Regions from separate parts of the Protofrankia sp. CiT1 genome, predicted to be linked through region 2. Evidence: riboswitches for the same ligand, from Rfam matches in the RefSeq annotation. Region 2 holds a riboswitch; each other region holds the start of a gene.

The links. A riboswitch is a leader RNA that binds a small molecule or an ion and turns the genes downstream of it on or off. The one in region 2 is predicted to bind cyclic di-AMP.
Region 1: it holds a riboswitch for cyclic di-AMP, as region 2 does, so the genes downstream of both, MJ785_RS16835 (transglycosylase family protein) here and MJ785_RS07635 (C40 family peptidase) in region 2, are expected to answer to the same signal.
Region 3: it holds a riboswitch for cyclic di-AMP, as region 2 does, so the genes downstream of both, MJ785_RS22250 (transglycosylase family protein) here and MJ785_RS07635 (C40 family peptidase) in region 2, are expected to answer to the same signal.

The regions. Positions count from the first base shown of each region.
Region 1 covers NZ_CAKJTP010000126.1:713-7,977, reverse strand. The annotation lists gene MJ785_RS16855 (AfsA-related hotdog domain-containing protein) at 1-485, shown strand, start outside; gene MJ785_RS16850 (SDR family oxidoreductase) at 704-1,477, shown strand; gene MJ785_RS16845 (helix-turn-helix transcriptional regulator) at 1,506-2,351, opposite strand; gene MJ785_RS16840 (SDR family oxidoreductase) at 2,971-3,723, opposite strand; gene MJ785_RS16835 (transglycosylase family protein) at 4,191-4,574, opposite strand; cyclic di-AMP (ydaO/yuaA leader) riboswitch at 4,582-4,757, opposite strand; gene MJ785_RS16830 (multicopper oxidase domain-containing protein) at 5,227-6,618, opposite strand; gene MJ785_RS16825 (haloacid dehalogenase-like hydrolase) at 7,020-7,265, opposite strand, start outside.
Region 2 covers NZ_CAKJTP010000029.1:33,790-41,054, reverse strand. The annotation lists gene MJ785_RS07655 (Mur ligase family protein) at 1-1,235, shown strand, start outside; gene MJ785_RS07650 (type 1 glutamine amidotransferase) at 1,249-2,001, shown strand; gene MJ785_RS07645 (MarR family winged helix-turn-helix transcriptional regulator) at 1,965-2,480, opposite strand; gene MJ785_RS07640 (plasmid partitioning protein) at 2,754-3,413, shown strand; gene MJ785_RS07635 (C40 family peptidase) at 3,942-4,925, opposite strand; cyclic di-AMP (ydaO/yuaA leader) riboswitch at 5,111-5,282, opposite strand; gene MJ785_RS07630 (hypothetical protein) at 5,731-6,102, opposite strand; gene corA (magnesium/cobalt transporter CorA) at 6,824-7,265, opposite strand, start outside.
Region 3 covers NZ_CAKJTP010000053.1:1,637-8,901, reverse strand. The annotation lists gene fbaA (class II fructose-bisphosphate aldolase) at 1-937, shown strand, start outside; cyclic di-AMP (ydaO/yuaA leader) riboswitch at 1,459-1,633, shown strand; partial or broken gene MJ785_RS22250 (transglycosylase family protein) at 1,639-2,049, shown strand; gene MJ785_RS11040 (peptidoglycan-binding protein) at 2,371-2,571, shown strand; cyclic di-AMP (ydaO/yuaA leader) riboswitch at 2,935-3,101, shown strand; gene MJ785_RS11035 (transglycosylase family protein) at 3,107-3,838, shown strand; gene MJ785_RS11030 (DUF3151 domain-containing protein) at 4,132-4,566, shown strand; gene MJ785_RS11025 (adenosylmethionine--8-amino-7-oxononanoate transaminase) at 4,752-5,984, opposite strand; tRNA gene MJ785_RS11020 (tRNA-Ser) at 6,547-6,631, opposite strand; RNA gene ffs (signal recognition particle sRNA small type) at 6,764-6,860, shown strand; partial or broken gene MJ785_RS11010 (DNA polymerase III subunit gamma and tau) at 6,951-7,265, shown strand, end outside.

The sequences.
Region 1 (7,265 bases), on a different contig from region 2:
AGCGGGCCCGCAAGCCGATCGAACCGGGGCGGATCCCGCCGCCGGCAGCGCCGATCGACCCGGCCGAGGTCGGCCGCCGCGATGTGCGCAACGTGGTGATCGGGGAACCGCTGGAGGGGGCTGGGGACTCGGATGTCATCCGCCACCCGGTAGTGATCGACCGGAGCCACCCGGCGTTTTTCGACCACGACTACGACCACGTGCCCGGCCCCTTCCTGGTCGAGGGTTTCCGGCAGGCCGCGATCGTGGCCGCCCTGCGCGCGGGCCTGGTCGCTTCCCCGTCGGTGGCGATGGCCGGGCTGCTGGTCGACTTCGCCGGCTTCGGTGAGTTCGAGGCGCCGCTGGCGCTGTCGGCGGTGGCCGGACCGGTGTCGGCTGGCGGCTGCGTGCCGGTCGAGGTGACGCTGGAGCAGTTCGACGAGCGGATCGCGCACGGGCGAGTGGACCTGCGCCCGTTCCCGGGCCCCGCGACGGGGGCGCCATGACCATGGCCAGCAGCCGCATGGTGGGCGGCCACCGCGGCATGCCGCTGTCATCGGGAATCGGGCAATGATCAGAAAATGATCAGGCCACGTGGCCGACATGGCGGCCGAGCCGCCTGCGGCACGCGGCGCCTGTCATGCTTTATTATGTCGGCACAGACATGTGGGAAAAGACATCCGGGCGGGCCCGGCGGTACCAGCGCGGCAGCGAAGGGGACGGTATGGATCTCGGCCTGCGGGGGAAACGCGCGCTGGTGACCGGCGCGTCCAAAGGCATCGGCGCGACCACGGCCGAGGTGCTGGCCCAGGAGGGCTGCGACCTGCGCTTGGCCGCACGCAGCGAGAATGTCCTGAGGGAGGTGGCGGCGAAGATCCGGGCCAACTACGGCGTCGACGTGGCTGTCCACCCCGCCGACCTGCGTGCGGCCGAGGACATCGCCCGGCTCGCCGAGGCGTCGGCCGATATCGACATCCTGGTCAACAATGCTGGTGACATCCCCGGTGGTTCGCTGGAGAACCTCGACGAAACGGCCTGGCGATACGGCTGGGAACTGAAGGTGTTCGGCTACATCAACCTGACCCGCCTGGTCTACGCACGGATGAAGGCGCGCGGCGGCGGGGTGATCGTGAATGCCATCGGAGCGTCGGGGGAGCGGCACGACCCCGACTACATCGCCGGCAGCACCGCGAACGCCGCGCTGATGGCCTTCACCCGAGCGCTGGGCGGTCGCGGGCCCCGGGACAACATCCGGGTCGTCGCGGTGAACCCGGGCCCGGTGGCCACCGAACGGATCACGACGCTGATGAAAGCGGTGGCGCACAGCCGGTTCGGTGACGAGTCCCGGATCACCGAAATCATGGCCGACTTCCCGCTCGGGCGCTGCGCGACCACCCGGGAGATCGCCGACGCGATTGCCTTCCTGGCTTCGGAGCGCTCCGGGTACACCAGCGGGACCGTCCTCACGGTGGACGGGGGTTTGTCCGCCCGGGGGTGAGCGAGCAGGCCAGTCAGTCACCGTCTGGTCAGGCCACTTCGACATCGAGTGACATCGAAGCGATGATGTCGGCCAGTTTGTTCAGTGTCTCGGGATTGCGAAGGATCTGGATAACGACACTGAGTCGTGGATCATCAGCGATATGTAGTCGGACGTAATCGGCGGTGAACGTCCCGGCTGCCGGGTGGTGCCAGTTCAACGCCCCGGAGCGGAACGTTTCCAGCCGCCGGGTAGCCCAGGCCTGGCGAAACTCCGGGCTGGCCGCTTCGATCCGCCGGATGAGGTACTGAAATTCCGGGTCATCGATGGCATCGGCGCTCTCCGACCGCAGCATCGCGGTGAGCCGGCTGACCTGCCCCTGCCAGTCGGGAATCAGTTCGTGCATCCACGGGTCGGTGCACATCAGCCACACAATGTTGCGGTCCTCCGGCGGCAACATGTCAAGGTGCGGTAGCAGCGCGACCACCCCCTTGTTCCAGGAGAGCAGATCGAGGCGCCGATTAATGATATACGCCGGGTTCGGTTCGAGCCGGCGCAGCAGCCGGTCGTAGGCAGGGGAAATCTTCAACGGGGCTGGCGAGCCGGAGAGCGGCTTCTCACCGGCAAGCTTGAACAGATGCATCGTTTCAGCCGCGGACAGGTCGAGCGCCCGTGCGATGGAATCAAGGACTTGCCGAGATGCACGCACCGGACGGCCCTGCTCCAACCAGGTGTACCATGTTGTGCTCACGCCAGCACGCTCCGCCACCTCTTCTCGGCGTAATCCCGGGGTTCTCCGGCGTCCCCGCGGCGCGATGCCCATTTGATTGGGGCTCCGACTTTCTCGACGATTCCTCAAGAATTTCCCGAGTTCCCGGTTCGCCGCTCCGCTCACAGTAGTTCCTCCCAAGGGGTCCCGCCTCAGCCAGCTGCCGCACTATCAATACCGACTTTTAGCACATGACACCAAAAAGGGTGCACTATGTCTACCTGGTGACAGGATTTCGATAGGGGCCGCCTACGGGCCGCTGCCCAGATCCGCGTGAGCGGAACTCGCGCGCTGGGCTCCCGCCTCGGGTCCTGGTGTTGGACGCGCATCAGGGAACAGCCGTCCCACAATAACGCCGCCGCTGACGAGCAACCGGTTACTGACCTGCGAAAACAGCAGCACCGCAGGTCAGGATAGGTGTCACATAGGTGCCACAGGAGAAGATCTTGTTCTTCCTTCAGGAGGAGCGACCAGGAGGAGCGACCGGCAATAGGGGCGCGGACCACGGAGCGGGGCTGGAGCGCCTGCCTCGCGAGCCGAAGGAGGACGCGCCGGAGGTGGTGGGTGGCGACCGACGAGCCGTCGGGTATCCGCGCATCGCGCGGCAATGGATGGAGAGCATGGATGGGCAGCGATGACGCGGGACGCCTGCCCCCGCCCCGCGATAACCTCGGCAATGTCGCGTCCCCTACGGCGTGTTTTCGACACGTGCCCTGGTCCCGGGCGCTCTGAGCGGCCGGGACGGCTATCTGTTCAGCAGGCTGCCAATGGCCACCCGCAGTACCTCGGGGAACAGCCGCTGGCCGATGGCCACCGGCCGCGCGATACCTGGGAAGATCCAGAAACGCCCTTTGTCGAGGCCGCGTTCGATCGCGTCGACGGCAGCGGCCGGTGTCATCATAGTGCGCTGCGAGACTGCTCGGGCTGCGGGCATGTCGTCGAGCATCGGGGTTGCCACCGCCGGTGGACAGACACAGCTCACCCGCACACCAGTCCCGCGAAGTTCATGCCGTAGCGTCTGAGCGTAAATGACCAACGCCGACTTTGTCGCACCATAGGGACCGTGTTGCGGCACCGGCAACCAGCCGAGAATCGACGAGAAAAGGACGAGCCGGCCCGATCCCCGCGCGAGATAGCCGGGTAGCGCGGCCGTCACCGCGTTGACTGTGCCCTGGTAGTTCACCGCCATGATCTTCGCGTGCACCGCGGCCGGGGTCTCAGCGATCTTGCCTGTGTACCCGATCCCGGCGGCCGTCACGAGCAGGGTGTGGTGCTGCGAGGTCACGACGTCGGCCATGGCGTCCGCATCGGTGACATCGATGGTGTGCGTCGTCACCTTTCCGGGCCCAGCGTCGTGGAGGACCTTGAGACCGGCTTCGTCCCGATCAACCGCGATAACGTCTGTGCCCTGCCGCACCAGCCGGAGGGCGAGGAGCTGTCCCATTCCGCTTCCAGCGCCGGTCACCAAGGCTCGACGGACGTCGTTCTTCGCTGTCATCGCTCATGCACCAGGTTTCTCGAGAGCCCAGCGCGCGGATCGAAAAAACCCCTGATGAGGCACCGCTCGCGCACGGTACGGTATTACGCCGCCCGCCTGAAGTCGAGTAGCCCCGCGGGGAGCCGGCGCGAACGAAAAACGGGCCCGGACAAGAAACGACGACACACCGACGGGGCCGTTTTTCCGGGTTTACCACAGACCGCCGCGGCGCGCCCGGCCCCCCAGCCGGAAGATCGATTGTGCGGGTACGCCCGGCCCGGTCCGAGAGCCGGAAGCAGGCGGCCGCTTGGGAGAGACCGGCCGTGGCCGGTCTCTCCCAAGGCTTCGCGAGAGCCTCCCGGTGAACCCGGGCCGGCCGCTCTGTCGAGATACCTGAGGCTATACCTGATATACACAGCGCTGGCGCTGGCGGATCTGACAGACGCCGTGGACGGCGCGAGGGACTCTCGCCGCGTCCTCTCCGGTCGCTAGGCCTTTCCGGCCCAGCAGTGCTTCGACGCGTACCAGGGGCTCGTGCCCTGCTGCGCGTACAGTATCCGCGCACGCATCCACTGTTCGGACACACTGGCGTTCTGCGGCAGGCCAGAGCCACCGACAGCGTGCCACGTGCTAGGCAGGAACTGGAACAGTCCGCCGGCACCGATCGAGTTGACAACCTTCGGGTTGCCGCCGGATTCACACTGTGCAATGGCGGCCAGCACACCGTCGTTGGACGGTGCCGCACTCGCTGGCTGGGACAGCGCGACGCTGCCGCCGCCGATGGCGGCGACGAGTGCCGGTACAGCGATCAGTACCCGAGCACGCGCCTTGATTCGACTGATTCCACGAGCGCCAGAACGTACATGGGACATATTGTGTTGATGTCCTTCCCCACGCCTGCGAGGTGAGCTGTCGGATTCGGGCTGGGACTGCCCGGCCGCGCTATGCGGCTTCACCCCGAGAACGCCTGGCTTCGACGTCCGGAAATGGTTCCCCCGTTCCTGCCACCGTATTGGTTGTCATCGGACGGGGGCAGGACTCGGCGTGCCATCCGATGCGCGCCTTCCCCTCGAAGGCACGGCGAGGACCATACGTGCCATGACCGCCCAGCAGGCAAGGCTCCGTGAAGAGGCACACAGTCCACAGCCGATGTTGCTAACCATCACGGCTGCCGGTAACGTGCGCGCACCCGCGCTTATCCATAGTTGGCCCTGGCCGGCTGGCGCAATTGTGCCGGGGCCGCCACCCAGCCAAAAAAACTGCCCCGCGCGGTAGGTGGGCAGGCGGGTCGGCTGCGTGGTTGTTCGCCGACGGTTGTTCGTCCGCCGTACGATGCCGCGGGGATCCTGCGCATCAACAGTGCCGTGTATGGTGTGGGCAATATGGCTGTCCGAACGCTGATGATCCTGGGCTCTCCGTGCGCGGGAGCCGCTTTCTGGGCGGCTGGCGGTTCTCGCCATATCGCGGTCCAGGCCTGTTGTGCGGCAGGAGCTACCGGCCTGGACCGCGATGAACGGCGCGGTTTCAGCCCATGGCACGACGGCGGCGACGGCGCACGATCCTGCGGGCGCCGATCGCCACCACGAACGCGATGATCGCGGACGCGGTGGGGACAGACGACGGGGGAACAGCTATCCCGCCTTCGCCCGCGGAGACAGCGCCCTTGGGCACCGGCATCGTTGTGGCCGACGGCCCTGGCGCGGATATAGCGGTGGCGGCAGTACCGTTGTTGGTGTCGGTGTCGGACACAACCTGGTAGCGGGTCAGCATGCCGGCGGTGATGTGCTCGTTCACGTGGCAGTGGAAAAGCCAGATGCCGACGTCGTCAGGCACCATGTCGGCCACGGCCATGGTGCCGGGGAGCAGCGGAACGGTGTCCATACGCATGCCGCCCACGATCGCGTCGTTACCGTGCCAGTGCGGCGTGTGCATATCCGCCTCGCCGCCCATGCTCATCAGGTACCACCGGACGTGCGCACCCTTTTTCATAGTGATCATCGGCTCGTTGCCAAAGACGTAGCCGTTGATGGCATGCCGCATGTTGGAACGCTCGAAATCAGCATCGTTCAGCGCCGGGTACGGCGGCTTGGCAAAACGGCGGAGATTCTCCTGAAGATACGGGCTCCAATTCTCGTTGACGATCGAGAACAGCGCGAAGATCTCGCGGTCGACGTCGACGGGGCTACCGTCTGGCCGCGCCTTCCCTTTTCCGGTGACAACCATCGGGCCGGTGAGCCCGGCATAGGTGTCGGTGACCTCGTTGGTATGGGAGTGGTACATCCACATGACCGAGCTGCCGTCGTGCGGGCCCGGACCCGCTCGATCGGGCACCAGCCAGGTGTACGTGTGCGTGCCTCCGGTGGGTACGGCGTCGTCGAGCTTGTCCACCCCGGAGGTGTTGTCCGCGTACGGCGTGCCCTCGTTCGCCTTGGTGTAGAAGACGCCGTGCGGATGCACGCTGTCAGAAATCCGGCAGGCGTTGCGGAACACGACTTTGATGGTGTCGCCGACCTCGGCGCGGATCACCGGGCCCAAAAAGCCCAGATACGCATCCTGCGGGAGACGCGGCGCCAGACCGCTGAAGCTGGCGTCGGTGTAACCACGGTAGAGACACTTGAGGTAACTCGTCCCGATCCGGCCGGGCCCGGACTGGACGTATGTCCTTGCTATCGGGTCGAATGCCTGGCCGGTGATAGCATCGCGTCCCTCGGGGGCGTAGTTCCAGACCACCTCGTCAGCACCGATGTAATAGGTGCGCACTCGACCGGTCGGGTGGAACTCCTGGCCGGCGGCGTCGTTCCAGTAGGATGATCGTTCTCCCGTCGCGCCCGTGCCGCCGGCCGCGGTGGGCCCGGCCGCGGCCGCGGGCCCGATCGCGGCGGGCCCGAGGGCAAGCACAAGCGCGCTCCCGACCACCGCTCTGACGCACATCCGCTGCCTGGCACGAACGGTCGTCTCCGCGGACCGTGACGACGACTGCCTCCTTACGCGTACCCGGCTGGCGGTCCGGCCGCCGATACCTGTGCGCCGCATGGCGCGCAACTTATCAATCACGGAGCGTGACAGTAACCCTCCGTGACTTCCCCTGCATAGTGAGAGTCCACAATCCGCCAAAGGATGTGGAAGATGGCACTACGCACGCGCACCGGTCGGGCAGCCGGTCGGCGACACATGCTGGACGGGGCGGGCAGGAGCTTTCAGGCTGCTCGTGGACCGGGTCGCGGATCGCCCGGCCGTGTTGGCAGCCGCATCGGACGCCCTGCCGCCGGAGCCTGCCAGCGGGCTGGCGTTCTCACGCTATCGTGAGCGGATGGGCCTCACCAGTGGACGATCCGCAGGCGCCCGCCCAGCGCCTGCTGTGCGCGTAGCGCGAGCCTCCCGTCAGGATTGACCAGCACCGCATGGTTGGCGGCGGCCAGCATGGGCAGGTCCGCCAGCGAGTCGCTGTAGGCGTGCTCCCACGGCGGCTCGATCCCGTGGGCGGCGAGCTGACGCGGTTTACGCGCTCCATGGTTGTGCAGGCTGCCCCGAGTAACACCGAATCGGCCCCAGACCAGCTGCGA
Region 2 (7,265 bases):
CCCGGACCCGCGCCGCGCTCGCGGTGGAGAAACTCGCGTCCTCAGCCTCCCGCCGGCTGGGACGTGGATCAGGCGAGATGATCGGCGGTAAGCTCGCCCTACAGGTATCCCCGCGGATCCTCACCGAGGTCGCGGCCGGCCGGATGGCGGTCTGCGTCAGCGGGACCAACGGCAAGACCACGACCACTCGGCTGCTGGCCCGCGCGCTGGGCACCCTCGGCCCGGTGAAGAGCAACAGCGGCGGCGCGAACATGGCGCCGGGGGTGCTCGCCGCGTTGTCCCGTCCGCCCTTCGACGCGGCCGCCGCGCTCGAGGTGGACGAAATCTGGTTGCCCAAGGTCGCCAGGCAGATCCTTCCCCGGGCGGTTGTGCTGCTCAACATTAGCCGTGACCAGCTCGACCGGTCGAACGAGACCCGGCGGATCGCGAGCCTCTGGCGTGAGCTCGGGGCGGATCTGCCCGCCGCGACAGTGGTCGCCAACGTCGACGACCCGCTGGTCGCCTGGGCCGCGTCCGGGTGGTCGAACCAGATCTGGGTGTCGGTCGGGCAGAACTGGACAGCGGATGCGATGGTGTGTCCGCAGTGTGCCCGGCTGCTGCATCGCAACTCTTCGGGGTGGTGGTGCGACTGCGGGCTGGCCCGCCCGGAGCCGATCGTCGCCGTCACCGGGCCTGGCGAACTGCTGTGGTTCGGTCGTCACATCAGGGCCTCCATCGACCTGCCGGGGCGGGTGAACCTCGGCAACGCGGCGATGGCCGCCGCCGCCGCGAAGCTCTTCGGGGTCGAGGTCGCGGACGCGCTTGCCGCGATGACCGGTCTCGATGACGTCCAAGGTCGCTATCAGGAGGTCGAGCTCGGTGAGAGTGGTGTACGCGGGCGGCTCCTGCTGGCCAAGAACCCGGCCGGCTGGGTGGAGATGATGGAGCTGCTCAACACGGCGCCCGCGCGCCCGGTGATCATAGATTTCAACTCCCAGACCGCTGACGGCCGTGATCCTTCCTGGATCTGGGATGTCCCGTTCGAGCGGCTCGCGGGCCGCGACGTGCTGGTGACCGGCGAGCGTAAGGAGGACATGAGCGTCCGGCTGGCCTATGCGGAGGTTCCGCACACGGTGCACCCCGACGCCGAGAGCGCGGCGTCCACGGTCTTTGACAAGACCGTGGACGTGGTCGCCAACTACACCGCCTTCCGTGACATTCTGGGGCGGGTTGCCCCGGTGGGGACAACCAGATGACCAGGATGGCGGTATGATCTCCGACTCGGCGACCCGCATCGCTCTGATCTATCCGGAGCTGCTCGGAACCTATGGTGACGGCGGCAACGCGACCGTGTTGGCACAGCGGCTGCGTTGGCGAGGGCTGGCGGCTGAGGTGATCAACGTTCCGGCCGGTGAGGTGGTGCCCGGCGGCTGCGACATCTACCTGCTGGGCGGGGGTGAGGACGCACCGCAGGTGCTGGCTGCTGACGGCCTGCGCAGAAGCACATCGCTGCTGCGAGCGGTCAACGAAGGTGCTGTCGTCCTCGCGGTGTGTGCCGGCTATCAGGTGATCGGCGCATCTTTTCCCGCTGGCGACGAGGTGCATGACGGGCTCGGCCTGGTGGATGTGGAGACGCGCCGGTCGTTCGACCCGGCTGACCAGCCGGCGCCGCCCCGCGCGGTCGGTGACATCGTCGTGGAACCAACATCCGACCTGGGTCTTCCGGTGCTGCTCGGTTACGAGAACCACGCCGGGCGTACTCGACGATTGGCTGGCGGCCGGGGCAGGCCGTTGGGCGTGGTACGCAAGGGCGTCGGTAACGGCACCATAGACCAGACCGACGGCATCGTGGATCACCACGTGATTGGTACCTATCTGCACGGCCCGGTCCTCGCGCAGAACCCCGCACTGGCCGATCTGTTGCTGTCCTGGGTGCACGGCCCGCTGCCGGCGCTGGCTGACCCCGCTGAGATACAACTACTGCGTCAGGCGCGGCTGCGCGCTCTCGACGTCGCGGCCTGACTCCGTGACGGCAGCTGCGCCCTGTCGCGTTCGGCAATCGCCGCGTTGAGACGACCGAGAAGCGTTCCGAAACTGTCGCGTTCGTCCTTTTCCCAGCCGCTCACCAAGCCGCTGATGCTCGTTACCCGCGCTGCCCGGGTGACGACGTAGCGATCGCGTCCGCGTGCGCTCAGGGTCACCAGGCTGGCCCGGCGATCGGTGGGATCGGTGGCGCGTTCCACCAGCCCCTCGGTGGCCAGTGCGGCGACCTGGCGGCTCACCGTCGAGATGTCGAGGGCGAACACCGCGCCGAGGGTGGTCAACCGTACCGAGCCGTGGTCGTACAGATAGCTGAGAAGCAGATAGGCGGAACGGTCGAGAGGCGGGCCGGAGCCGTCCGCGATGGCCATGCGGAACCGTTCGGCCCGGCGGCCGAGCACGGCCAGCTCATGCTCGATCTTCTCCAGCGCCCGATGATCGAGTGCTTGTTCATTGTCCACCTCGGCCTCATCCCTACGCCATGTCATCCGTCCGCGGCGTCTCGGATCTCTACAGATTCTTGTGGATACACCATCGGCACGAAGCGGGTGTCCTGGGGCCGCCGCGACGGATCCGTGGAGCGGCCGCTGGCGCCTGGCCGCGTCCGCCCGGCTGGTTGCCGTTGGCGTCAACCCGCACGGGTGTGTGCCAGACCACGGCTGTGGTGCCCGACTCGTCCACGCCACGTGTCGAATCTGCCGAATCAACGGCTCTCGGTGTGGTTCGGTTGTCTGGTGGCGTCGAATCCGCTCAAAGCCGGGAAAGAGCTGTGGAGCAAGAACCGTCGACGGGTGCTGGTGGCCGCTGGCGTGGTCGTCGTTGCCCTCGCCTACGGGCATCACTCACCCGAGGTGAAGACCGAGCGCGCCGAGATTCCGGCGGGCTACGAGTCCGCGGGCCGGGAGCTTGCGGTCCACGCCGAGGCCAAGCCCGAGAAGCCGGTGCCGCTGCTCCTCGTCCTGCATGACGACGAGAGTGACGCGGCGACGATCGAGAAGGACAGTAAGGTGTCCGCGCTTGCTGATCAACAGAAGTTCGCTCTGGTGTATCCGGAGGCGGTGGCCAGTACCTGGCAGACCAACGGTCAGGACGCGCGGTATCTGTGGGACGTGGTCCGTTACGTCGCCAAGGAGCGATCGAACATCGATATGTCCCGGATCTACATCTGGGGTGCGGGAGAGGGCGGCCGTCTCGCGCTCACGGTGGCCTGCGGCCCGCTCGACCCCGCCCAGCAGCCACTGTTCACGGCGGTCGGGACGGTGAACACGGTCGGGCCGCTCCCCGCGTGTCCTTCACGGGTCCATGTCAAGTCAGTGGCTCTTGCGCCAGGGCGGAAATGGAACGAAGCCACGACCAGCGAGCTGTGGAAATTCTCAAAGGACATCAAGGGCTAAGCGGTCGCCGCTCCCTGATCGAACGCCCTATTGCCGGTCACTCTAAGCGGCCACCGAAGGCCACGCGATGATGGTGTTTTCGCGTGGCCTTCGGTCTGAAGCGAGCTGGAGATCCCGGCAATTTGTGGATCAATCCTCGACCCGCCTCGTCGGCTGTCGTTGAGAGGGCTCCCGCCGGTCGGCTTGGCCGGGGGGGTGGCACGGCCGACCAGCGGGAGCCCAGGACCTCCGCCGGCCAAGCGCACTGTGGGGGGGGTTCAGTGCGAAAGGCCGGGGAAGCCCGTGTTCCGCCGGGCATTGCGAGCCGGGGGGGTTGGCTCGATCCGACCAGCGGAAGTCTTTGGAGACATCCAGTTGTGGTTTGGGACCGCCAGACCGGTGTTTATATCGACAACACCGATCTGGCGGTGAGGTTCACGCGTGACCGGAGGGGGAGGACACGCGTGAACCCGCTATATGTTTTTCAGAGGCTGACTGCGTCAGTCATATCAGTGAGATGAAGGAGTCAACGAGCGAGGCCGCTGGCCGCTAACTGACCCGGCCGACTGAGTATGACGTGGTGTAGATATCTCTGAGCGAAACGACTTCACCGGACTTTGGTGCCGCCCACATCTTGCCACCGCCGGCATAGATGCCGATGTGGTAGATGTTTCCCGGCGTACCAAAGAAGATGAGGTCGCCGACCTGCTTATTGTACTGCGACACATGGGCCGTGGCTTCGTACTGTTCTTCCGCGGTGCGGGGGAGACTGCGGCCGAGCTGTTTGAAAACATACTGAACCAGGCCGGAACAGTCGAAGGAGTAGGGGCCCTCCGCACCATACACGTAAGGCTTGCCGGCTTGCTGCGCGGCCAGATAGACAGCTCTTTCACCGAGCGATCCGACTGGCATCGTAGCATCCGCTGTATCGGAGGTGGATACCCGAAACGCGGCAGCAGCGGCCGAGCCGGCGGCCTGCGCCGGAGGCGCGGGGACCGGACTGGGCACCACCGTCATAGTACCAACGTTCGAGGAGCGAGCCGACTGCAGGGCATCCGTTCCGTCGAAGATAGCAGTGATCTGTGTGGTGGTGAGAACCTTGGCAGTGTAGCTCGCAAAGCCCTGCTCGTTAGTATACAGGTGCTTGAATGTTGCCCAGCCGTCAGGCAGCTTTACCTGAATTTTGATGAGCTGGTTTGACAGCGGCGCGTGGGTCGTCCCGTCCTCGAGGGAGAAGCCCATGTCAATGGGCTGGTCGGCCTGTACTGACACGTCCGGATTAGTGACCCTGAGCGCGACACCTGACTTGGGGTGCAGGTCAGCCTGATCGATCACATGGCTGGTGATGGACCCGGGGCCAACCGAGGTGGCCGGGTTGATAACGGACGTGCGCAGACCGGCGAGTGACGCCTGGCTTCCGAACTGAGAGCCAAGGGTGATCCGGGAACTGACCGAAGTCTCGTCCATCCCTGAGTCGGTCGGGGCGCAGCCGGCCAGCGCGACGCCTGACACCGCAACCGTGCCGGTTGTCATCGCCGCGACCGCGGCACGTGCCCGGACGCGGCCGGGGGCCGACGGCGGAGCGGGCGCGCGGTGCCTGCCGCGGGCTGGACGCCCAGGTGTCTCGGCCTGAGGTCGCAGCGAGGACAGCGACGCCGTCGGCGACGAACATGGCCATATTGCCGGATCAAGCTGCACATCGGGCGCAGACAAGACTGTGATCCTTCCCGTTCGCCTGCGAGGTGAGCTGTCGGGTTCGGGCTGGGCTGCCCGGTGGGCCGTGCGACCAGCACACGACTCACTTCACCCCTAGGTCGGCACCGTGGCTCGGTGCCAAACCGGTGGAGGATGGGTCCCCCGCTCCTGCCCTGGTGACGACTCGGAGGGGACACCGGGGCCGTGGGCAGGATTCGGCGTTCGGCCCGGTGTTGTCGTGACGTCGGCGCGAGACTAGTTCAAAAGGATGGTGCCAGCAAATACTAGTCCCTCACAACTACGGCGAGTACTCGCAGAAGTGACCATAGCGGTTCCTCCCATCCTCCTTGCCGATCACTCGCCGCTCTATCTTGATCTGCTGGCCACTGCGACAGGTCGCCCAGACGGAGGCTTGCCATGCCATGACCCACAGGATGCGGAAGATGACATTACGCCATAGCGGTGACGGTCCGGCGACGGGGGGGTGCTTGAGTGCCGACAGCTATATATCGCTGACATGTAGTAGCGAAAATTGTCTTAATGAATAGGCTCGCTAGATTACGCACTGTGTCAGCCGTTATGGGATTTCCCGCTCCGAAATCCGCTGTGCGAGAGGATGTCCGCGGCCTGGGACGGGTCGGCGTCAGCGGCGCCGGGCGCGGGTGTCGCGGCGGGAGAGCAGGCCCGCGGTCTGCAGGACGTGCAGTTCGACCGCGAGTTCGTGAATCTCCGGGGGCAGGGAGCGGTACTGGCCGGACAGGGCCTCGACGGCCGCCTGTGCGCGGTCCGCGAGATCGTCCAGCGCCCGCTGATGGGTGCGCATCTGCGCTCGCTCGTCCTGGATCGCGCGGACCGTCTCCTCCTGCCACCGCCGGGTGCGCATCAGGCGCTCGCTGGCGTCGGCGGCCTGCCGCTCGGCATCCTCCAGCCGCCCAAGGATCTGATCGAGCTGCTCCAGTCTTGTCGCCAGCTCGGCGATAAGATCGTTACGGACCGGGTATGTCGGCTGGGTCATCGGATCGCGTCGCGGATGTCGCGGATGTCGCGGTCGACGTCACAGGTGATGGTGTGGATACGGCGGGGGGCGTCGTCATTGCCACCCACGCCCGCGTTGCGACTGAGAACGGATTGTAACCGTACGCTGCCGCTAGCCCGCGGCTGGGACGGCAGTTGACTGTGAACTCCCGCACGAAGGCCTGACACAGGCGATTACGGTAGCCGACAGCGTGGTCTCCGTGAATCCCGCTGTCGGGTGATATGTCGTTGTTCCTAGTATGAAATAGCTATCGAACGAAGCCGCGGTGCGGTCCTGCTGGGTACGGTATAGTCCTGACGGGCGGTATCCCAGCCGGGTCGGCGGGGCCGCGCCGTGGTAATTCCCATGGCCCGGCCTGTGGCACTGGTTGTGCCAGTTGTGCTGGCTCGAACGGAGGCCACCCGCGTCTGGCGGGAGCTTCGCGGCGCGGCCAGCTCGGTGGATAATTTGCCTGGTATTGTGGCGCCTTCAACACCCTGCTCAATTTTTACACACGGGACGCCACGAAACATGAGTTCGGTCGGTTTTTGGGCGTCAGCCACGCAAAAAATGATGATCGCGGCCTTCTGCTATACCGGTCAGCTCGTCGGTGTATCGGCTCCACCGGCGAGCTGACCGGACCGGCCGCGAAAGCCAGCAGCAATATTCACGAGCGTCCATCATGCTATCAGTTGATATTTGAGCGTACCACGGTACGAGGCTACAGCCAGCCATTCCGTTTGAAGGCTCGGTGCAGGGTGAAGCAGATTGCCGCCATCAAGCAGAGAGCAGCGGGATATCCCCACGGCTGCCGCAGTTCGGGCATGTGCTCGAAATTCATCCCGTAAATGGCGGCAACCGCTGTCGGAACCGCGGCGATGGCGACCCAGGCACTGATGCGGCGCATGTCCTCGTTTTGCGCGATGGCCACCTGTGTCAAGGTCGCCTGAATAATTGACGACAGCAGCTCGTCGAATCGAGCTATTCGTTCGGTGACCTGTTCGAGGTGGTCGGCCACGTCACGGAAGTATTCCTGAATGCGCGGGGCAATCCCGCCGACGTCCGGTTCGGTGAGCGCTCGCAGCGGAGCGGCGAGTGGCGTGACAGCGTGCTTGAGCTCAAGCACCTCACGTTTGAGCTGGTAAACTTTACTGGCATCGGGC
Region 3 (7,265 bases), on a different contig from region 2:
GAACGCCGCGCTGAAGGGCTTCGCCGATGCCGGCAGTGACGGCATCGTACAGGTTTCCACCGGTGGCGCCGATTTCCTCTCCGGCACCAGGGTGAAGAACATGGTCCTCGGCGCCCAGGCGCTCGCCGAGTTCGCCCATCATGTCGCAAAGGCCTACCCGATCAATATCGCCCTGCACACCGATCACTGCCCGGCGGACAAACTCGACACTTATCTGCGTCCGCTGCTCGCGATCTCCAAGGAACGGGTTCTCAGCGAAGGAAGGCCCCCCCTCTTCCAGTCACACATGTGGGACGGCTCGGCGGTCGAACTCGAGGAAAATCTCAAGATTGCCGACGCTCTCCTGATCGAATGCCACCAGGCTGAGATCGTCCTGGAAGTGGAGATCGGCGTCGTCGGCGGTGAGGAGGATGGGGTCGTCGGCGCGATCGACGAGAAGCTCTACACCACACCAGCGGATATGTGGCGAACCGCCGAGGTTCTCGGCACCGGCGAACGGGGCCGCTACATGCTCGCCGCAACCTTCGGAAACGTACACGGTGTGTACAAGCCGGGCAACGTGAAACTCCGTCCAAGCATCCTTCGGGACGGACAGCAGTATGTCGCGCGACAGCTCGGGCTGCCAGCCGATACCAAGCCGTTCGACCTGGTGTTTCACGGCGGTAGCGGCTCCGACCCGGCCGAAATCCGCGAAGCGCTGGACTACGGCGTTGTGAAGATGAATGTGGACACCGACACTCAGTACGCGTTCACTCGGCCGATCGTCGACCATATTTTCAAGAATTATGACGGAGTGCTGAAAGTTGACGGCGAGGTCGGTGTGAAGAAACAGTACGACCCCCGCAGCTACGGCAAGGCGGCCGAGACCGGCATGGCCGCCCGCGTCGTGCGGGCCTGCGAGGACCTGCGCTCCGCCGGGCGTTCGCTCACCGGCTGAGCCGGCCGGCTCACCGGCCGAAGGAGGCGCGAGCATCGCTTTTCGCGCCTCCTTCGGCCACCACCGGATCCTCGTACCCAACCACACCGGTCCATGCCGCCCTGTCCTTCCCCGTCGTAGAACCTGTTTTGAATCACAGCTGTCGACGCTGTCGACCGCCCGGACAGAAGATTCAAAACAGGTTCCCCCAGAATGCATCGGACGATGTCGTGTGAACGCCCGCTATGAGTGCTGGGAACCCGAATTCGATGCGGCGCCGCGGGCTACGCAAACAACCTGTCCGGGTGCACGCGGTATTACTCGGGCCAGCTGCGGCACGGTGGCCACTCCGCCGCTGCCCGTGGTTTCCGCCGCTGGAAAGTGATGAGCGCGCGCCGGCGTGCGTTAGCAGCCGATCTCGAGATACGGCAAGAGCACCCAGCCCGATGTGCGCATAGTCACGAAGCGCATTCACGGCTTGTTCAGCCACCAGCGATGCTGGTTATGGTCTGCGCCGTGCCCGTCGATACGGCGGGGACACGTCGGGCGGCACGCCGAATCCTGCCCGCGCCCGACGAAAACCAAACTTGCGGCAGGAACGGGGGACCCACTTCCGGGCGTCGATACCAGGCGTCCTCGGGGTGAAGCCGTGAAAACGGCCGGGCAGTCCCAGCCCGAACCCGACAGCTCACCTCGCAGGCGTGGGGAAGGGCATTACCAATATGTCCCGTACAAGTTCTCGCGGCCGACATCGCGGAATTCGCCGGGCCCGGGTCCGTACCCGAGCCATGGTGCTGACCCCGGCCCTGCTCGCGGCGATCAGTGGTGGCATCGCGATGTCACAGCCGGCCAGCGCCGCCACCACGTGGGAGGGGCTTCGCCAGTGCGAGTCCGGCGGTGACTACACGGCCAACACCGGCAACGGCTATTACGGCGCATACCAGTTCTCGCTGAGCACCTGGCAGAGCCTGGGCTACACCGGACTGCCCAGCAGCGCCTCCCCGAGCACCCAGGACGAGGCCGCGCTCAAGCTCGCCACCCAATCCGGCTTCGGCCAGTGGCCCGTCTGTGGCCGGGGCATGAGCGCCGGCCAGCTCGGGGCTGGCGCCAGCTCGTCGGGCAGCGGCTCGTCGGGCAGCGGCTCGTCGGGCACCGGCTCGTCAGGCAGCGGCTCGTCAGGCACCGGCTCGTCAGGCAGCGGCTCGTCAGGCACCAGCTCGTCAGGCAGCGGCTCGTCATCAAACAGCACCGGCACCGGCTTGTCGGGCACCAGCTCGTCAGGCGCCAGCTCGTCGAGTCCAAGCAGCGCCAGCGCCAGCCCAGACAGCACCGGTTCGTCGGACAGCAGCTCGTGGCAGGCACGCTCATACGGCAGAAGCGGTTCCTCGCGTTGGGCATGGCGCGCGGCGAACGCGGCCACCCCGTCGACCGCTGTCGCTGCCGCTGCCACGCCTTTGACCACCGATCTGGTCGACCAGGTGCGACCGGACGTGCGGTCGTGGCAGCAGCAGATGAATGGTCTTGGTTACAACATCCAGATTGATGGTCAGTACGGACCGGAGTCGGCTGGTGCGGCGAGCCATCTCCAGGCTGACAAGGGCCTGACGGTGGACGGAATCTGCGGACCGCAAACCTGGACGGCCACCTTCAGCTGAGCCTGAACCGAACAGCTACCGCCTGACGGCTACGAAACTGATATAGACCCCGCGCACGACGAGTCGGGCCGGCCACACCAAGGTGACAACAAACACAACAGATAAACACTATAACGACCGGCCCGATTACTCGTCGTTACAAAAACCCAACACAAGCAACCCTCCAGCGGAGCTTTCCCAATCACCAGGTACAGTTCTCAGTTTGGCCCACATAGTTCATTCGGGGGATGTAGGCCAGATCCATGTAGTTCATCCGACACCCCGATTTGCTTCGAAAGAGCCAGGCTCGCTAGAGTCCTCCCCACTCGCCAGATCGGCGAGGCCGCGCGAACGGACGCCGAATCCCGTCCCCGTCCGCCGCGGCAGGACCTACCGCGAAGCCGCTAGGACGGGATCGGGGGAACCACATCCGGATACCGGAGACGCCGGTGTCCTTGGGGTGAAGCCGGCGACGCGCATGGGCGTCACCGGCCGGGCATGTTCCCAGCCCGAACCCGACAGCTCACCTCGTAGGCGACGGGAAGGACCGACCCACATGCCGTCTGTTGGCAGGCACCGCGCCCCGCAACAGTCGTCCACCGCCGTCAAGGTCCTGCGCACCACCGGTGCTGTCACAGCACTCGTGGGCAGTGGTCTCGCCGTCGCGGCCAGCCCAGCGAGCGCCGCGACCGCCGACGACTTCGCCAAACTCCGCCAGTGCGAGTCCGGTAACAACTATCACATCAATACCGGTAACGGTTTCTACGGCGCCTACCAGTTCGACGCCGGGACCTGGCATGGCCTTGGTTATTCCGGTCTTCCCAGCGACGCGCCACCGGCACTGCAGGACGATGCCGCCCACAAGCTCTACAACGCTCGCGGCTGGTCCCCCTGGCCGTCCTGCTCAGTCAAGATGGGCCTGACCAACAACGGCCCAGCACCGCAGACAGCGGCAGCCGTGCCCAGCACCGAGGTGGTCCAGCAGGCGGTTGCCCCAGCGCAGCCTCCGATGACCTTGGAACGCGCGAAGGCTCAACTGGCATCGTCAAACTTCGCCGGCACAACCCTTTCCACCGCGCTGGCCGGTGAAGTTCGCGCTGACGCTTACGTCTGGCAGAGCACGATGCGTGAGAAGAAGTTCATTCTGCAGGTGGACGGCCGCTTCGGCGGGGAATCCCAGGGTCTCGCGTCGCTGTACAGCTATCTGACCCGGGTCGACGACGGACAGACCGGTGTGGTCGGTAAGAACCTCTGGGACATCACCGTCACCAGCCCGTCGGCGCTGTGAGCGCGGGCACGCGTAAAAAGCTCCGGCAGTAGGGTGTCCGGTCAGACAGCGGCGTCCGGATGGATGGATCGCGAGGGCTGCGGAGGAGTGCGACGGAGGTGTTGGGCGGCGCGAGCCGGACAGTCCTGTTGCCGGGCGCTCTGAACCACGGTTTCCCGGCTGTCCGAAGACGATGTCGGCTTCGGCCCCCGATCCCGCGGCGGACCTGATGGCCCACCCCCCTCCCACCAGGTCCGCCGCGTGAAAGCTCCCCACGCGATGCGGCATGAGCGCGATCCGGCAGGATGGGCCTCATGACGACATCCCCCGAACGGCCGGATCTCCTTGGCGGTCCGCCTCCGACAAGGCTCGCTCTCGATCCGGCCGCCGCCAGGGCCCTCAGCGCCGGCGATGCCCCGGAGGCTGTCGCGGGCCGCTTCCCGGACTCAAGCCTTGCCTGGGCGATGTTGGCCGAGCGCTCCCTGGACGCGGGCGCGGCTGTCACGGGCTACGCCTACGCGCGGACCGGCTACCACCGCGGTCTGGACCAGCTGCGCCGTGCCGGTTGGCGCGGGCATGGGCCGATCCCGTGGTCCCATGAGCCCAACCAGGGCTTCCTGCGCGCGCTCGCGGCGCTGAGCCGTGCCGCCGCCGCCATCGGTGAAACCGAGGAGGCCGCCCGCTGCCGGGAGTTCCTCGCCGACAGCGATTCCGAGGCATCCGGCGCGCTGGGCTTCACAAGCGACTGAGCCGCTTGTGGATACCGGTCGCCTTGTACCCGGTTATAGCGGACTGTCCGGCTCGCGGCGTCCGGGTGGGGCATCCCGTCGTTGTCGTCGGTCGCCACCCAACACCAGGGTGACTCCCTCCGCCGCCTCGCGATGCACGCACCCCAGCCCCGCTCCTTGATCCACGCCCCTATTGCCGGGCGCTCTTAACCGACCTGTGCGGCGGCGTGCAGCGCGCACGTGATCGCGTTGATGTCGGCATCGGTCGAGATGAACGGCGGCATGGTGTAAAGGAGATCCCGGAACGGCCGCAGCCAGACGCCGTTGCGCGACGCGGCCCTGGTCGCGGCCGGCACGTCCACCGGATGATCAAGTTGGACAACCCCGATCGCGCCCAGGACCCGCACATCGGCGACTCCGGGAAACGCGGCCACGGACGACAGCCCGCTCGCCAGCCGGGCCTCGATACGGGCGACCGAAGCCGCCCACCCCCCCTCCGTGAGCAGGTCCAGTGACGCGTTGGCTACCGCACAGGCGAGCGGGTTCCCCATGAAGGTCGGGCCGTGAGCCAGCACCGGCATCTCGCCCCGCGAAATCCCCCGGGCGACCTCCTCGGAGCACAAGGTGGCGGCCAGCGAGAGATAGCCGCCGGTCAGAGCCTTCCCCACACACATGATGTCGGGGCTGACACCGGCGTGTTCAACCGCGAACAGCCTCCCAGTACGCCCGAAGCCGGTGGCGATCTCATCAAGGATCAGCAACACGTTGTGGTCGCACGCCAGCTCCCGCAGTGCCCGGACGTAGCCGGGGCTGTGGAAGGTCATCCCACCGGCACCCTGGACCACGGGTTCCACGATGATCGCCGCGATCTGGTCAGCGTTGCGGGCCAGCAGGTCCGCGAAGTCCGCCAGATACCTCGGGTCGGTCGGGACATCGAAGCCGACGGGTGGCTGGTCCGCGAAGACCTGGGCCGGCAGCACCCGCCTCCAGAGCTGATGCATGCCGCCGACCGGGTCGCACACGGACATCGGATGGAATGTGTCGCCGTGATAGCCCCCGCGCCAGGTCATCAGCCGAACCTTCTCCGGACGCCCCGTCGACCGCCAGTACTGGATCGCCATCTTGGCGGCGACCTCGACGGACACGGAGCCGGAGTCCGTGAGGAACACGTGGCGCAGCGGCTCAGGCGTCATCTCCACCAGCCGGGCGGCCAGCCTGATCGCCGGCTCGTGGGTCAGGCCGCCGAACATCACGTGGCTCATCTTTGCCGCCTGGGCATGCAGGGCGGCGTCCAGAGCGGGGTGCGCATAGCCGTGGATGGCGGCCCACCAGGAGGACATTCCGTCGATCAGCTCAGACCTGCCTTCGACTGGCCTCGCCAGGCGCAGGCGTGTCCCGGACGCGGATTCGACGAGGAACGTCTCATGTGTGGAGGGCATCGGCCCATAGGGATGCCAGACGTGCGCCTGGTCGAGCGCAAGCAGGCGATCCGCCGACAGGGCTGTCCGGCTGCCCAGGCCCACCTGGCCGGGCAGGCCGGTGGGGCTACTCGATGACACATCACCCTCCAGGGTCGGGACACGCGGCGCAGGGCCGGAGATTCTTTGACGGCTCGTGTCTGTGTGGTGCTCAGTCGTAGCGGCCGACACGTCCGCGGACGCGGATGCTGCCGGCATGACGGGCCCTGCCGGCATGCCGGATGCTGCCGACATGGCAGCCTGCCGCGGCGACGGCCCGGCTTCTGCCGGGGGCGCCGGACCGGATCGTTATGGGGATCATGGGGTGGTCCTCGGGCATGCGCAGGCGCTACCAGCATGTGACCGACCCGATGTTGCATGAGGCTGCGGGCATGGTCAGCTGGCTGCGGTGGGACGCACCCTGGCGCGGGCGAGCAGCCCTTGCCGGGCGAATGAGACCAGAAACAAGACCACACGATCAGGGATCGGTTCTCATAATCGGAAGGCCTGCGGCCCCTGCCCTGACAGAGCTGCATGATCGCTGCGGAGGATGAGGGATTCGAACCCTCGAGGGGTTGCCCCCAACACGCTTTCCAAGCGTGCGCCCTAGGCCACTAGGCGAATCCTCCGCTGACGAGCTTATCGGATCCCAGCGGCATCAACGCCGCCGGGCATCAAGATCCATTACGCTCAGCCAAACGATGACTCGCGGATCACCGATGCGCCGCTGAAGATCCATCCAGCAGGCCTTAGACTCCCTTGCAGACCCCTCGCGCGGCGTCACCCTCGTGAACTCCCCCAGGGCCGGAAGGCAGCAAGGGTAAGCAGGCTCTGGCGGGTGTGCGAGGGGTCGTCCTCTTCGCGGGGCCATGAGCCCGACGAGAGCCCTGATCCCTGGCAACGCCCGGGATGCCGACGGAGCGAGCGACGGAGTAGGCCGGTGATCGTGTGAGCGGCGCGCTGTACAACCGGTACCGCCCAGCGACCTTTGCCCAGGTCGTCGGCCAGGAGCACGTCACCGGCGCGCTCATGCAGGCGCTACGGACCGGCCGCCTCCACCACGCCTACCTGTTCAGCGGCCCGCGTGGATGTGGCAAGACGTCATCCGCACGCATCCTCGCCGCATCCCTGAACTGCGTGAACGGACCGACGCCCGAACCGTGCGGAGTGTGCGAGCAGTGCGTGTCGATCCGTCGCGGTATGTCCATGGACGTCACCGAGATCGACGCCGCCTCCCACGGGCTGGTGGATGATGCCCGCGAT